Regions from separate parts of the Pseudomonas sp. ADAK2 TE3594 genome, predicted to be linked through region 1. Evidence: predicted binding sites of a transcription regulator. Region 1 holds the regulator's gene; each other region holds the start of a gene.
What was found. Region 1 encodes sigma-54, which starts transcription at its own class of promoters, with help from an activator protein. Its sites were predicted from a motif close to ANTGGCATNNANNTTGCTNT; they were not measured.
Positions count from the first base shown of each region.

Region 2: a site for sigma-54 is predicted at 1,707-1,726, ahead of nirB (nitrite reductase large subunit NirB). Genes of this name have one in related genera too.
Region 3: a site for sigma-54 is predicted at 2,735-2,754, ahead of AB7M22_RS22455 (pilin). Genes of this name have one in related genera too.

Region 1 is NZ_JBRJGV010000001.1:185,582-189,790, forward strand. Features, by position in the region: gene rapZ (RNase adapter RapZ) at 1-659, opposite strand, end outside; gene ptsN (PTS IIA-like nitrogen regulatory protein PtsN) at 662-1,126, opposite strand; gene hpf (ribosome hibernation-promoting factor, HPF/YfiA family) at 1,139-1,447, opposite strand; gene AB7M22_RS00790 (RNA polymerase factor sigma-54) at 1,522-3,015, opposite strand; gene lptB (LPS export ABC transporter ATP-binding protein) at 3,200-3,925, opposite strand; gene lptA (lipopolysaccharide transport periplasmic protein LptA) at 3,925-4,209, opposite strand, start outside.
Region 2 is NZ_JBRJGV010000001.1:2,818,879-2,823,087, reverse strand. Features, by position in the region: gene AB7M22_RS12760 (SCO family protein) at 1-341, opposite strand, end outside; gene AB7M22_RS12755 (DUF6124 family protein) at 622-981, opposite strand; gene nirB (nitrite reductase large subunit NirB) at 1,936-4,209, shown strand, end outside.
Region 3 is NZ_JBRJGV010000001.1:5,021,423-5,025,631, forward strand. Features, by position in the region: gene AB7M22_RS22440 (DUF748 domain-containing protein) at 1-1,026, shown strand, start outside; gene AB7M22_RS22445 (DUF2845 domain-containing protein) at 1,026-1,322, shown strand; gene AB7M22_RS22450 (BON domain-containing protein) at 1,598-1,954, opposite strand; gene AB7M22_RS22455 (pilin) at 2,275-2,688, opposite strand; gene pilB (type IV-A pilus assembly ATPase PilB) at 2,915-4,209, shown strand, end outside.

The sequences.
Region 1 (4,209 bases):
ACGTCAGGTTGTGCCGCCAGGTACTCGGCCACCGGTTGGTCGAGCCCGGACTGTGCCCGTAGCTCCGGCTTCCAGTAAGGGTTGGGCAGGCAGCGCACGTCGAACACCAGATCGGCGTCCACCGGCATGCCCCGCTTGAACCCGAAAGATTCCACCAGGAACGCAGTGCCCGGTTCCGGTTGATTCAGCAGGCGCAACTTGATGGTATCGCGTAGCTGATACAGGTTCAGATTGGTGGTATTGACCTTGAGGTCGGCCAGATCGGCAATCGGCCCCAGCAGATTGGTTTCGTCCTCTATCGCCTCCGCCAGCGAGCGATTTGCGCTGCTCAGCGGGTGACGACGGCGAGTTTCCGAAAAGCGTTTGAGCAAGGTTTCTTCGTCAGCGTCCAGGTACAGCACATCGCACTGGATATGCCGGCTGCGGACCTCTTCCAGCAATTCGGGGAACCGTGACAGGTGGCTCGGCAGGTTGCGTGCATCGATGGATACGGCCACCAGCGGTTGTGCCAGTTCGGTGTGAATCAGCGCGCGTTCGGCCAGTTCCGGCAGCAAGCCGGCAGGCAGGTTGTCGATGCAGTAGTAGCCGTTGTCCTCGAGCACATCGAGGGCGGTACTTTTACCTGAGCCGGAGCGGCCACTGACGATGATCAGGCGCATGATTAGTGACCGTTCTGCTCGTCCAGGACAACCTGATACAACGCTTCGTTGCTCGGGGCGCTGCGCAGTTTTTCACGCACCTCCTTGCGATCCAGCATGCTGGCGATCTGGCGGAGCAATTCCAGGTGTGCATCGGTGGCGGCTTCCGGGACCAGCAGTACAAACAGCAGGTCAACCGGCGCACCGTCGATGGCGTCGAAATCGATGGGTGCATCCAGGTGCATCAAGGCACTGATGGGCGATTCGCAGCCCTTGAGACGGCAGTGGGGGATGGCGATGCCGTTGCCAAAACCGGTGGAGCCGAGTTTTTCACGGGCGACCAGACTCTCGAAGACATCCTGCATGGCCAGATCCGGCACTTCGCGATGGATGAGGTTGGCAATTTGCTCGAGGGCTTTCTTTTTACTGCCGCCCGGCACGTTCACCAGGGAACGGCCGGGGGTCAGGATGCTTTCAAGTCGGATCATGGGTTGGGAGTGTTAACGACCGGTCGCGCCCTGGAGGAGGCTCTGGGTCTTTTCCTTATGCTTTTTGAGTTGTTTATCCAGCTTGTCGGTCAGTGCGTCGATCGCTGCGTACATATCGGTATGTTCCGCATTAGCGACCACTTCATTGCCGGGAATATGCAGCGTGGCTTCGATTTTCTGCTTGAGCTTCTCGACCGTCATCGTGACCTGCACGTTGGTGATCTTGTCGAAATGCCTCTCTAATCGTTCGAGTTTTTCGCCGATGTAGGTGCGAAGAGGTTCGGTCACTTCCAGTTGGTGTCCACTGATGTTGACTTGCATACAGCTTCTCCTTCGTTGCCAGTGCATAAAGCGGTAGATCAGATGATCTACCACTGGAACGCTGTGGCGTGGCTCTACATCAACCGCTTGCGTTCGCTCGAAGGCGCGATCCCGAGGGATTCGCGGTACTTGGCGACGGTGCGGCGAGCCACCTGAATGCCTTGTGCCTCCAGTAAACCAGCGATCTTGCTGTCACTCAACGGCTTTTTCTGATTTTCCGCGGCAACCAGTTTTTTGATGATCGCGCGGATCGCCGTGGACGAGCATTCACCGCCTTCTGAGGTACTGACGTGGCTGGAAAAAAAGTATTTCAGTTCATAGATGCCCCGCGGGGTATGCATGAATTTTTGCGTGGTCACCCGTGAAATCGTCGATTCATGCATGCCCACCGCTTCGGCGATGTCGTGCAGCACCAACGGCTTCATGGCTTCGTCACCGTATTCAAGAAAGCCGCGTTGATGCTCGACGATCTGGGTGGCGACTTTCATCAGGGTTTCATTGCGGCTTTGCAGGCTCTTGATGAACCAGCGAGCTTCCTGCAACTGATTACGCATGAAGGTGTTATCAGCGCTGGTATCGGCGCGACGCACGAAACCGGCGTATTGGGCGTTGACACGCAGGCGTGGCACCGATTCCTGATTCAACTCCACCAGCCAGCGCTCGTTGTCCTTGCGCACAATCACATCGGGAACGACGTATTCGGCTTCGGTGGACTCGATTTGTGAGCCTGGGCGCGGGTTGAGGCTCTGGACCAATTCGATGACCTGACGCAGTTCATCTTCCTTGAGCTTCATGCGACGCATCAGTTGGCTGTAGTCGCGGCTGCCGAGCAAGTCGATGTAATCGGTGACCAGGCGCTTGGCCTCGGCCAGCCAAGGGGTCTTGGCGGGCAGCTGGCGCAGTTGCAGCAGCAGGCATTCACCGAGGTTGCGGGCGCCGATGCCTGCGGGTTCGAACTGCTGGATGCGGTGCAGGACGGCTTCGATTTCGTCCAGTTCGATGTCCAGTTCCGGGTCGAACGCCTCGAGGATTTCCTCAAGGGTTTCGTCCAGGTAGCCCTGATTATTGATGCAGTCGATCAGGGTCACGGCGATCAGGCGATCGGTGTCGGACATCGGTGCCAGGTTCAGTTGCCAGAGCAAATGGCTTTGCAGGCTTTCACCGACGGATGTGCGGGTGGTGAAATCCCACTCGTCGTCATCGTTGCTCGGCAGGCTGCTGGCGCTGGTCTGGTAGACGTCTTCCCAGGCAGTATCGACGGGCAATTCGTTGGGAATGCGCTCATTCCAGTCGCCTTCCTCGAGGTTGTCCACCGTTGGGGCGGTTTCCTGGTAGGAGGGTTCCTGAATGTCGGCGTTGGGTTTCTGTTCGGCGCTATCGGCCAAGGGGTCGGCGTTATCGAAGTCGTCGCCTTCTTCCTGGCGTTCGAGCATCGGATTGGACTCCAGGGCCTCCTGGATTTCCTGTTGCAGGTCCAGGGTCGACAATTGGAGCAGGCGGATGGCCTGTTGCAGCTGCGGTGTCATCGTCAGCTGCTGGCCCATTCTCAAGACTAGCGATGGTTTCATGGCAGGGGCTTAACACCTTATTCGCCGGCGCACATGCGCCATCCACTACAGGGCGCCGAAGCGCCAAACATAAGCAAATTATATGCCTGAAACTGAAGTGTTTGCCTAGAGCGCTGTAACAATAAAAACTTATTGATTTTTTATTGAAGTGCGCGCGCTCTCGGCGACCCGGGCACCTCAGTGCTTACAGGCGGAACTCATGACCCAGATACACTTCCTTGACCAGCTCATTGGCCAGGATGGTGGCGGAGTCACCTTCAGCGATCAGTTGGCCGTCGTTGACGATGTAGGCGGTTTCGCAGATATCTAGGGTTTCGCGGACGTTGTGGTCCGTGATCAGCACACCAATGCCTTTGGCCTTGAGGTGATGAATGATCTGCTTGATGTCGCCCACCGAAATCGGGTCCACACCGGCGAAGGGTTCGTCGAGGAGGATGAATTTCGGATTGGTGGCCAGTGCCCGGGCGATTTCCACGCGGCGGCGTTCACCACCGGACAGGCTCATGCCGAGGTTGTCGCGGATGTGGTGGATGTGAAATTCCTGCAGCAGGCTTTCCAGCTCTTTGCGACGACCGGCCTTGTCGAGTTCCTTGCGTGTCTCGAGGATGGCCATGATGTTGTCGGCCACCGACAGTTTGCGGAAGATCGACGCTTCTTGCGGAAGATAGCCGATACCCGCCTTCGCACGACCGTGCATCGGCTGGTGGCTGACATCCAGGTCGTCGATCAGTACGCGACCCTGATCGGCCTGTACCAGGCCGACAATCATGTAGAAACAGGTGGTTTTACCGGCGCCGTTAGGGCCAAGCAGGCCGACGATCTGACCGCTGTCGATGGACAGGCTGACGTCGCGCACGACCTGACGGCTCTTGTAGCTCTTGGCCAGATGCTGAGCTTTCAGAGTTGCCATTACTGGGCCTTTTGCTCGTCGGTTTTCTTCTTCGGCTGGATCACCATGTCGATGCGAGGACGTGTCTCGGTGACCTTGTTACCCGTGGCGCGACCGGCGCTCGCAAGCTTTTTCACCGTGTCGTAGACGATTTTCTCGCCTTGGGTGGTGTTGTTGTCTTTGTCGACGACTTTTGCCTTGTCGATCAGCACGACGCGGTTTTGTGCGGCGTGGTACTGGATGGTCACCCCCCAGCCCTGAACAGGCTTGGTGTCGCCAGCGGTCTGCAGTTGCTCAAAGTAGGC
Region 2 (4,209 bases), 2.6 Mb from region 1:
TCGCGTTCGGGGTCCAGGGTGATGAAGATCACTTGCAGGCGTTCGCCATCGCGGCCCATCAGTTTTTTCGCCTGTGCCGCACGGGCCAGCGTCGTTGGGCAAACAGCCGGACATTGGGTGAAACCGAAAAAAACCATCGGCATCAGGCCCCGATAGCTGCCCAGCATCCGGGTTTCGCCTTGGGCGTCCTTGAGTTTGAAGGTGCGCCCCATGATCTTGTCGCTGAGGTCCTTGCCGTACTTGAACGACAGCTTGCTGCTGTCATCGCAGCCGGCGAGCAGGCCAAGGCTCAACAGGCTCATGCCTTGCAGGACCGTGCGACGGGTATACAACGTACTCATGGAAAAAAGCATCCTGTGTAGCGACCGGGAATCTACAGTGGCTGATCAATCAGACGAAAAAAAGCGCACGGATGTTAACAAACTGTTGCGCCATGGCGCTCAATCGATGGCCCGCCGGTCATGCGCCAAAAGGTCGCGGCCTCGGGATACTCTACTGGGAACAAACACCGAGAAACCTGTGGCGAGGGAGCTTGCTCCCGCTGGGTCGCGCAGCGGCCCCCAAAAAAAGGATCACTGCACAACCCCGCGTCAGCAACTCACTCACCACAACAGCCCATACCTACTCAGGCGTATTAATGTGATCCAGCACCCGGTTCGCGGTGATCTCCGCCACCATGATGCTGTTGGAAATGCCCAGCAGGGCGTGACGCGACTCACCCTCCAGATGATCCACCAACTGATGGACCATCACATCGACCGAGGCCAGCGTCTCGACCAAAAAAACCGCCAGGGTTTCGGTAGTCGCCTCTGGGGCCACGGAAAACAGCTTGCTGGGTTTACGCGCGGTGGCTTTGATGTCGGCAATCGTATTGAGGTGATAATCGAGGGCCCGTTCGGCGGCCTCGTTGAGTTTTTTTGAATTGGGTTCGTAGGGGGATATCGGATCGGTGTCCGGTGGGTTGGGCGTAACTTTGAACATAAGCTGGCTTCTCTGATTGGGTGCCAACCCTCCTGCTGCTAAACGAGAGGGAGGCAGCTGTACGCAGGTTAGCAGACCGGGGAAGCTAGCAAAGCCGGCGCGCCCGAAGGCGCCCTGCGCACAGCCACCATCGAGCGAAGGCGTGGATCTGCCTAACTGATGAGCTTGTGCAACTCTCTAAATATCCAACCGGGCGACTAAACCCGACCACTGATGGGCAGTGGCACGGAAACAATAGAGGCCAGGGGCAAGGCGCACAAGCCGGCGGATTCTGGCGTAAGCGTAGGCAACGGCGCAAGATCTTGTAGCTTTCAGGAAGTAACCTTCGGGGCTTTTAAACACGCGTATTCCGGCAATGTTGAGAAAACCTGTGGGAGCGAGCCTGCTCGCGATGACGGCGGAACATTCAGCATCAATATTGACTGATCCACCGCTATCGCGAGCAGGCTCGCTCCCACAGGGATTCGCGCTTAACTGACTGGCATTGCTTGCGGGACTAAGCCCAAATAGAACGTAGCCGCATGCACTTTTACAGAGCCATGCCTGACAGCGTGCACCAGTGCGAAGCGGTTTCCTGAGCTATTCCTTCCTACCACTCCAACGTCCGTCCACCCGCTCGCAGGGGCCTGCAAAGTTGGCTCGCGCCCGATGAGACCTGCGTGGGCCGGTGTCTTTATCACATTTTCCCATCGTTCAGAGATCGGTTTTCCAGAACTGAACCGCGGACTGGCACAAAGGCTGCATTGTTCCCCTCAGGTCCATCGAAAACAGATGGGCAGCCCACTCGATCAACGAAGATCGACTGGCCGAGCAGGTCGTGGGCAACATCGGTGGATCCGGCGAAGGCGCCAGGTCGAACACCGCGAAGAACAGGCAAAGACGCCTGAAACCGAGAGGTTTCAGGCGTTTTTTTTTGCTTTTTTAACCGTGATTGGCTTTGGCTGGGTGCTTACTATGAATTCCAATGTTGCCGCGTTGAACAAACTGCAAACACTGATCGTGATCGGCAATGGCATGGTCGGACATCATTGTGTCGAGCAGCTCATCGAGCGCGGCGCCCTTGACCACTATCGCCTGCATGTCTTCAGCGAAGAGCCGATGCGCGCCTACGACCGGGTGCATCTGTCGGAGTATTTCGGTGGTCGCGATGCCGAGTCACTGGCCCTGGGCGAAGCCTCTCTGTATCAGACGCCGGGCGTCACTCTGCATTTGGGCGTGCCGGTGCTGGAAATCGACCGAGCGCGACGTCAGGTGATCACCGCACAAGGTTGCGTCGCTTACGACAAACTGGTTCTGGCCACCGGGTCTTATCCCTTCGTGCCGCCTATTGAAGGTGCGGAAGGTGACTCGCGCCTGGTCTATCGCACTCTGGAAGACCTCGACGCGATTCGTGCCGCGGCAGCCAATGCCCGGCGTGGCGTGGTGGTCGGTGGTGGCCTGCTCGGTCTGGAAGCCGCCAACGCCCTGAAAAGCCTGGGCCTGGAAGCGCATGTGGTGGAATTTGCCCCGCGCCTGATGCCGGTGCAGTTGGACGAGCAGGGTGGCCTGGCGCTGAAGGCGCAAATCGAGCGGCTCGGTGTTGGCGTGCATCTGTCGCGTGGCACGCAGTCGATCAGTGCCGGCGAGCAGTACCGCTACCGGATGAATTTTGCCAATGACGAATTCCTCGAAGCCGACCTGATCGTGTTCTCTGCCGGCATCCGCGCGCAAGACGCGCTGGCCCGCCAATGTGCGCTGGACATCGGTCCGCGTGGCGGCGTGGTGATTGACGATCAGTGCCTGACCAGCGATCCGAATATCTACGCCATCGGCGAGTGTGCCGCCTGGAACGGCAGCCTCTTCGGTCTGGTAGCCCCCGGTTATCAAATGGCACGTGGCGTCGCGACGCTGCTGTGCAATCAAGTGGCGGAGCCGTTCCAGGGCGCCGACATGTCGACCAAGCTCAAACTGCTCGGCGTCGATGTCGGCTCCATCGGCGATGCTCATGCCCAGACGCCGGGGGCGCGCAGCTATCAGTTCATCGATGAAGCGACGGCCAGTTACCGTCGCCTGGTAGTGGATGCCGACAGCAAACGCGTACTCGGCGCGGTGTTGGTCGGCGACAACAGCTATTACGACACCCTGCTGCAATACATGCAGAACGGCATTGCCTTGCCGTCGGAACCCGCCAGCCTGATTCTGCCATCGTCCACCGGCGCGCCAACCCTGGGCCCGGGCGCGCTGCCCGAGTCGGCGACCGTTTGCTCGTGCCATAACGTCACCAAGGGCTCGATCTGCTCGGCCATCGACGGTGGCTGCACCGACCTGGGCCTGCTCAAGTCGCAGACCAAGGCTTGCACCGGTTGCGGCGGTTGCGCAGGGCTGCTCAAGCAAGTGTTCGAGCATGAGTTGATTGCCCGTGGCGTCAGTGTCGACAAGAGCCTGTGCGAACACTTCGCCTACACCCGTCAGGAGCTTTATGCGCTGGTGCGGGTAGAAGGGGTGATCACTTTCGAAGAGCTGCTGGCTAAACACGGCCGTGGTCACACTGGTTGCGACGTGTGTAAACCGGCGGTGGGCTCGATTCTCGCTTCGTGCTGGAACCAGCCGATCATGGACGCCTCGCTGGTGCCGTTGCAGGACACCAACGACACCTTCATGGCTAACATGCAGAAAAACGGCACCTATTCGGTGGTGCCGCGCATTGCCGGGGGCGAGATCACAGCCGACAAGCTGATTGCGATTGGCGTGGTGGCGAAGAAATACGACCTCTACACCAAAATCACCGGCGGCCAGCGGATCGACTTGTTCGGCGCGCAGTTGCATCAGTTGCCGGACATTTGGTCCGAGCTGATTGAGGCCGGTTTCGAAACCGGGCACGCCTACGGCAAATCGACGCGCACGGTGAAGTCTTGCGTGGGCAGCACCTGGTGTCGTTACGGCGTGCAGGACAGCGTGAAAATGGCCCTGACCCTCGAGGATCGCTACAAAGGCCTGCGCTCGCCGCACAAGCTCAAGTTCGCGGTCTCCGGCTGCACCCGTGAATGTGCCGAGGCGCAGAGCAAAGACGTGGGCGTGATCGCCACGGAGAACGGCTGGAACCTCTATGTCGCCGGTAACGGCGGCATGCGCCCACGCCACGCCGAGCTGTTCGCCACCGACCTGGACGATGAAACCCTGATCCGTTACATCGACCGCTTCCTGATGTTCTACATCCGTACCGCCGACAAATTGCAGCGCACCTCGGTC
Region 3 (4,209 bases), 4.8 Mb from region 1:
GCGCCGGTGACCATCAAGGGTTCGGTCAACCCGTTCGACCCGATGGCCAGCCTGGACATCGCCACCAGTTTCAAACGGGTGGAACTGACGACGTTGACGCCCTACTCCGGCAAGTTCGCCGGTTACCGTATCCGCAAGGGCCGACTCAATCTCGACCTGCATTACAAGATCACCAACGGCCAGCTCCTGGCCGAAAACAAAGTGGTGGTCGAGCAGTTGCAACTGGGTGAAAAGGTCGACAGCCCGGACGCGGTGAGCCTGCCACTGAAATTGGCGATTGCCTTGCTCAAGGATGTCGACGGCAAGATTTCCATCGAGCTGCCAGTGAGCGGCGACCTGAACAACCCGCAGTTCAGTGTCATGCCGATTATCTGGCAGACCCTGCGCAACCTGATTGTGAAAGCGGCCGCAGCGCCATTCAAAATGATTGGCGGCCTGGTCAGTGGCGGTGGTTCGGAAGACTTGGGCACCGTGGCATTCGCACCGGGTTCAAGTGACCTGAGCAAAGACGCCGAAGCGGCGCTGGTCAAATTGTCCCAGGCGCTCAAGGAGCGTCCGGCCCTGCGCCTGGAAATCGAAGGCACCGCCGCCAAGAGCAGCGATGGCCCGCTGATTGCCGAGCAACGCCTGGAGCGGGAATACCAGTACAACTACTACAAAATGCTCCAGCGTCGCGGTGACAAGGTGCCGGCCCAGGCCTCATTACTGCAAGTGCCGGACAGCGAGAAAGGCCCGCTGCTCGAAGGGATCTACCGCACACGCCTGAAGACCCAGCCGCCCGCCGAATGGAAGGACTTGGGCAAGGAAGAACGCAGTAAAAAAATGCGTGAAGACGTGATTGGCTTCTGGAGTTCCAGCGAGGTGCTGTTGCGTCAACTGGGGCAAGAACGGGCCAGCAGCATCAAGGATTATCTGGTGGACAAGGGTCAATTGGCCGATGACCGCGTGTACTTCATCGATGCCAGCCTCGGTGAGGCAGAAAGCGATGGCCGCGTTGTCACGCCCATGCATCTGGATGCCGAGTGATGGGCGCACGTTGGCTTCTGAGCCTGGCGCTGTTGCTGGTTGCCGGCCAGGCAGCGGCGGCCGATACCTTGCGTTGCGGCAGTCAATTGATCAGCGTCGGGGACAGGTCCGGCGAAGTGCTGCAAAAATGCGGAGAGCCCGTTGCCCGCGATTTGTTGGGCTACAAACGCAGCGCCAATCGGCGGGAAGAGTTTCAGGTCGAGGAATGGACCTACGGCCCCAACAGCGGGATGTACCAGTACCTGCGCTTTGAAGGCAACCGGTTGGTTCGAATCACCAGCAAGCGTGGGAATTGAACAATCGAGCTTGCCCCACTTCCCTAATGTAGGAGCCAGGCTTGCCGGCGAACCAGCCGCCTCGGTCCATCAGGGATACCGCGTAATCGTTCTTCGCGGGCAAGCCTCGCTCCTACAAGTGATGCGTTGCTGCAAATAGAACAGGCCCCGACACGAATGCCGGGGCCTGTAATGGCCACGTCCTTGTGGCCTTCGCATGAACTCTCAAGTAGCGGCAGACGTATGACTCGGCCCGTCTACCGCACCTTCTCCCGGTCCAGGCGAGAAGCCTTGTCTTACTCGGACTTCAGGCCGTCAGCGGATACCGCTTTGACGCCTTTGATTTTCTTGGCGATAGCCACGGCGGTTGTTTTCTGAGCGTCTGTCAGAACGCTCATGGAAGACAGGGAAACAACGCCTTTGTTGGTTTCGACTTTGATGTCGGTGCCTGGGATGCCTTTTTCGGTTACCAGGTCTGCTTTGACTTTGGTTGTGATCCAGGTATCGGAAACATCCTCTTTCGCTTCAGTGACTTCACCGGCGGCCAGCATCATGGGTGCCTGAGTCACTTGGGTGGTCTGTGCGAATGCAGCGTTGGCCATGGTCAGGGTCAACGCGGTAGCAGTAGCGGCAGCGATAGCGAACTTCTTCATACGAGTAACTCCTGTATTTCTGGAAAGTCTGCTGCGTGTCTTGTCAGCAGGGTTACTAGAGAGAGTGCGAACGCTGTGCCAACTGTCAGATTAAAAATAAATAGATATAAATCAATAAGTTAGACAAAACTGTGATTTTCGAAATCATGCAAATTGCATGACTGCGACATTATCTACATGCAACTTGCGGGTTTTAGCGCAGGCCTAAGGCCATGAATTGTCGGGGGTTTTCGTGATCATCCAAATCGCCCCCAAATGACCAACAAAAAAATGCCCCGCGTCGTGAGAAGCGGGGCATTGTTTATGCCGGGTGATATGGATCAGGTACCGGTGCAGCCTTTAGGTGCGTACTCTTGTAGAGCCGTCGTAGCGCAAGTCCAGCCACCGGCGAGGGTACGCGAAAGCGTAACGGTTTTGCCGAGCACCGGCCCCGGTGCGTTGAGAATCGTGCAACCAATACTGCCCACACCGGTAGAGGCGGTACCTGTCGCTGTAATCGTGCAATTACCCGTGGGGGTCGTCGCGCCGATCCCGGCGGGGGCGGCAATATCGGTGCCTTGATTAATAACGTCTTCGAAAGGCACCTTCAGTGCCGAGATTTCTGCAACCGCAGCGGTGACCTTCGCCCGTGATTGGTATTTCGAATACTGCGGCAACGCAAACGTCGCCAGAATCCCGATGATCGCAACCACGATCAGCAGCTCGATCAGAGTAAAACCATTTTGATTTTTCATAGACAGGCTCCATGCATGAGTCGAAATCTCATGATCTGAACAAGGCACAGCACAGGTCATGCCAAGCCGCGCGCGCCCCTGCCTGCGGGGCGCGAGATCGCGCTAAAGACCTTTCCTGCTCCAAGGATCCGCACTATCTGACACTTTTTGTCACCTAACCCCGGCTGGTTTGGTTCCACTGCTTGACTAGGCTATAAGTCATTAACTGTCTGACGTCGGTATCCCAATGAATGACATTGCCCTTAGCGGTCTGGCCAAGCAATTGGTGCTGGCCGAGCTGATCACTGACCAAAGTGCGCAAGAGGCGTATCAGCAAGCCCAGCGCAATCGAATCTCGCTGGTCAGCTATCTGGTGCAAAACAAACTACTGAAGAGCTGGCAAGTCGCCGAAGTGGCCTCGGAGCACTTCGGTATGGCCTTGCTGGACCTCAATTGCCTGGACAAGGACACCCAACCTCGAGGGCTGGTCAGCGAGAAGTTGATCCGTCAGCATCACGCCCTGCCCCTCTGGCGGCGTGGTAACAAGCTGTTCGTGGGGATTTGCGACCCGACCAATCATCAAGCCATCAACGACATTCAGTTCAGCACCGGGCTGAGCACCGAAGCCATTCTGGTGGAGGAAGACAAGCTCAGCGACGCCATCGAAAAATTCTTCGACAACCACTCCACCGGCCTGGAAGACATGGCCGATGTCGACCTCGACGGGCTGGACATCGAGTCGGTCGATGAGCAGAAACAAGACGTCCTCGTGGGGCAAGACGCCGATGACGCGCCGGTGGTGCGCTTCGTCCACAAGATGCTGCTCGACGCGATCAAGAGTGGTTCTTCCGACCTGCATTTCGAGCCCTATGAAAAAATCTACCGCGTGCGGATGCGCACCGATGGCATGCTGCGGGAGGTCGCCAGGCCGCCGACACAACTGGCCAACCGCATTGCTTCGCGGCTGAAGGTCATGGCCAGTCTCGACATCTCCGAACGGCGCAAACCCCAGGACGGGCGAATCAAGATGCGCCTGTCCAAAAGCAAGTCCATCGATTTCCGGGTCAACATCCTGCCAACCCTCTGGGGCGAGAAGGTGGTGATCCGGATCCTCGACCCGTCCAGCGCCCAAATGGGCATCGATGCCCTCGGCTACGAACCCGACCAGAAAGACCTGTACATGGCAGCCCTAAAGCAGCCACAGGGAATGATCCTGGTGACCGGCCCCACCGGCTCGGGCAAGACCGTATCGCTCTATACCGGGCTGAACATCCTCAACACCGTCGACATCAATATTTCCACTGCCGAAGACCCGGTAGAAATCAACATCGAAGGCATCAACCAGGTCAACGTCAATCCCAGGCAAGGACTGGATTTCGCCCAGGCGCTGCGCTCGTTTCTGCGTCAGGACCCGGACGTGATCATGGTCGGTGAAATCCGCGACCTCGAAACCGCCGAAATCGCCATCAAGGCCGCCCAGACCGGGCACATGGTGCTTTCCACCCTGCACACCAACAGCGCCGCGCAAACCCTGACCCGCTT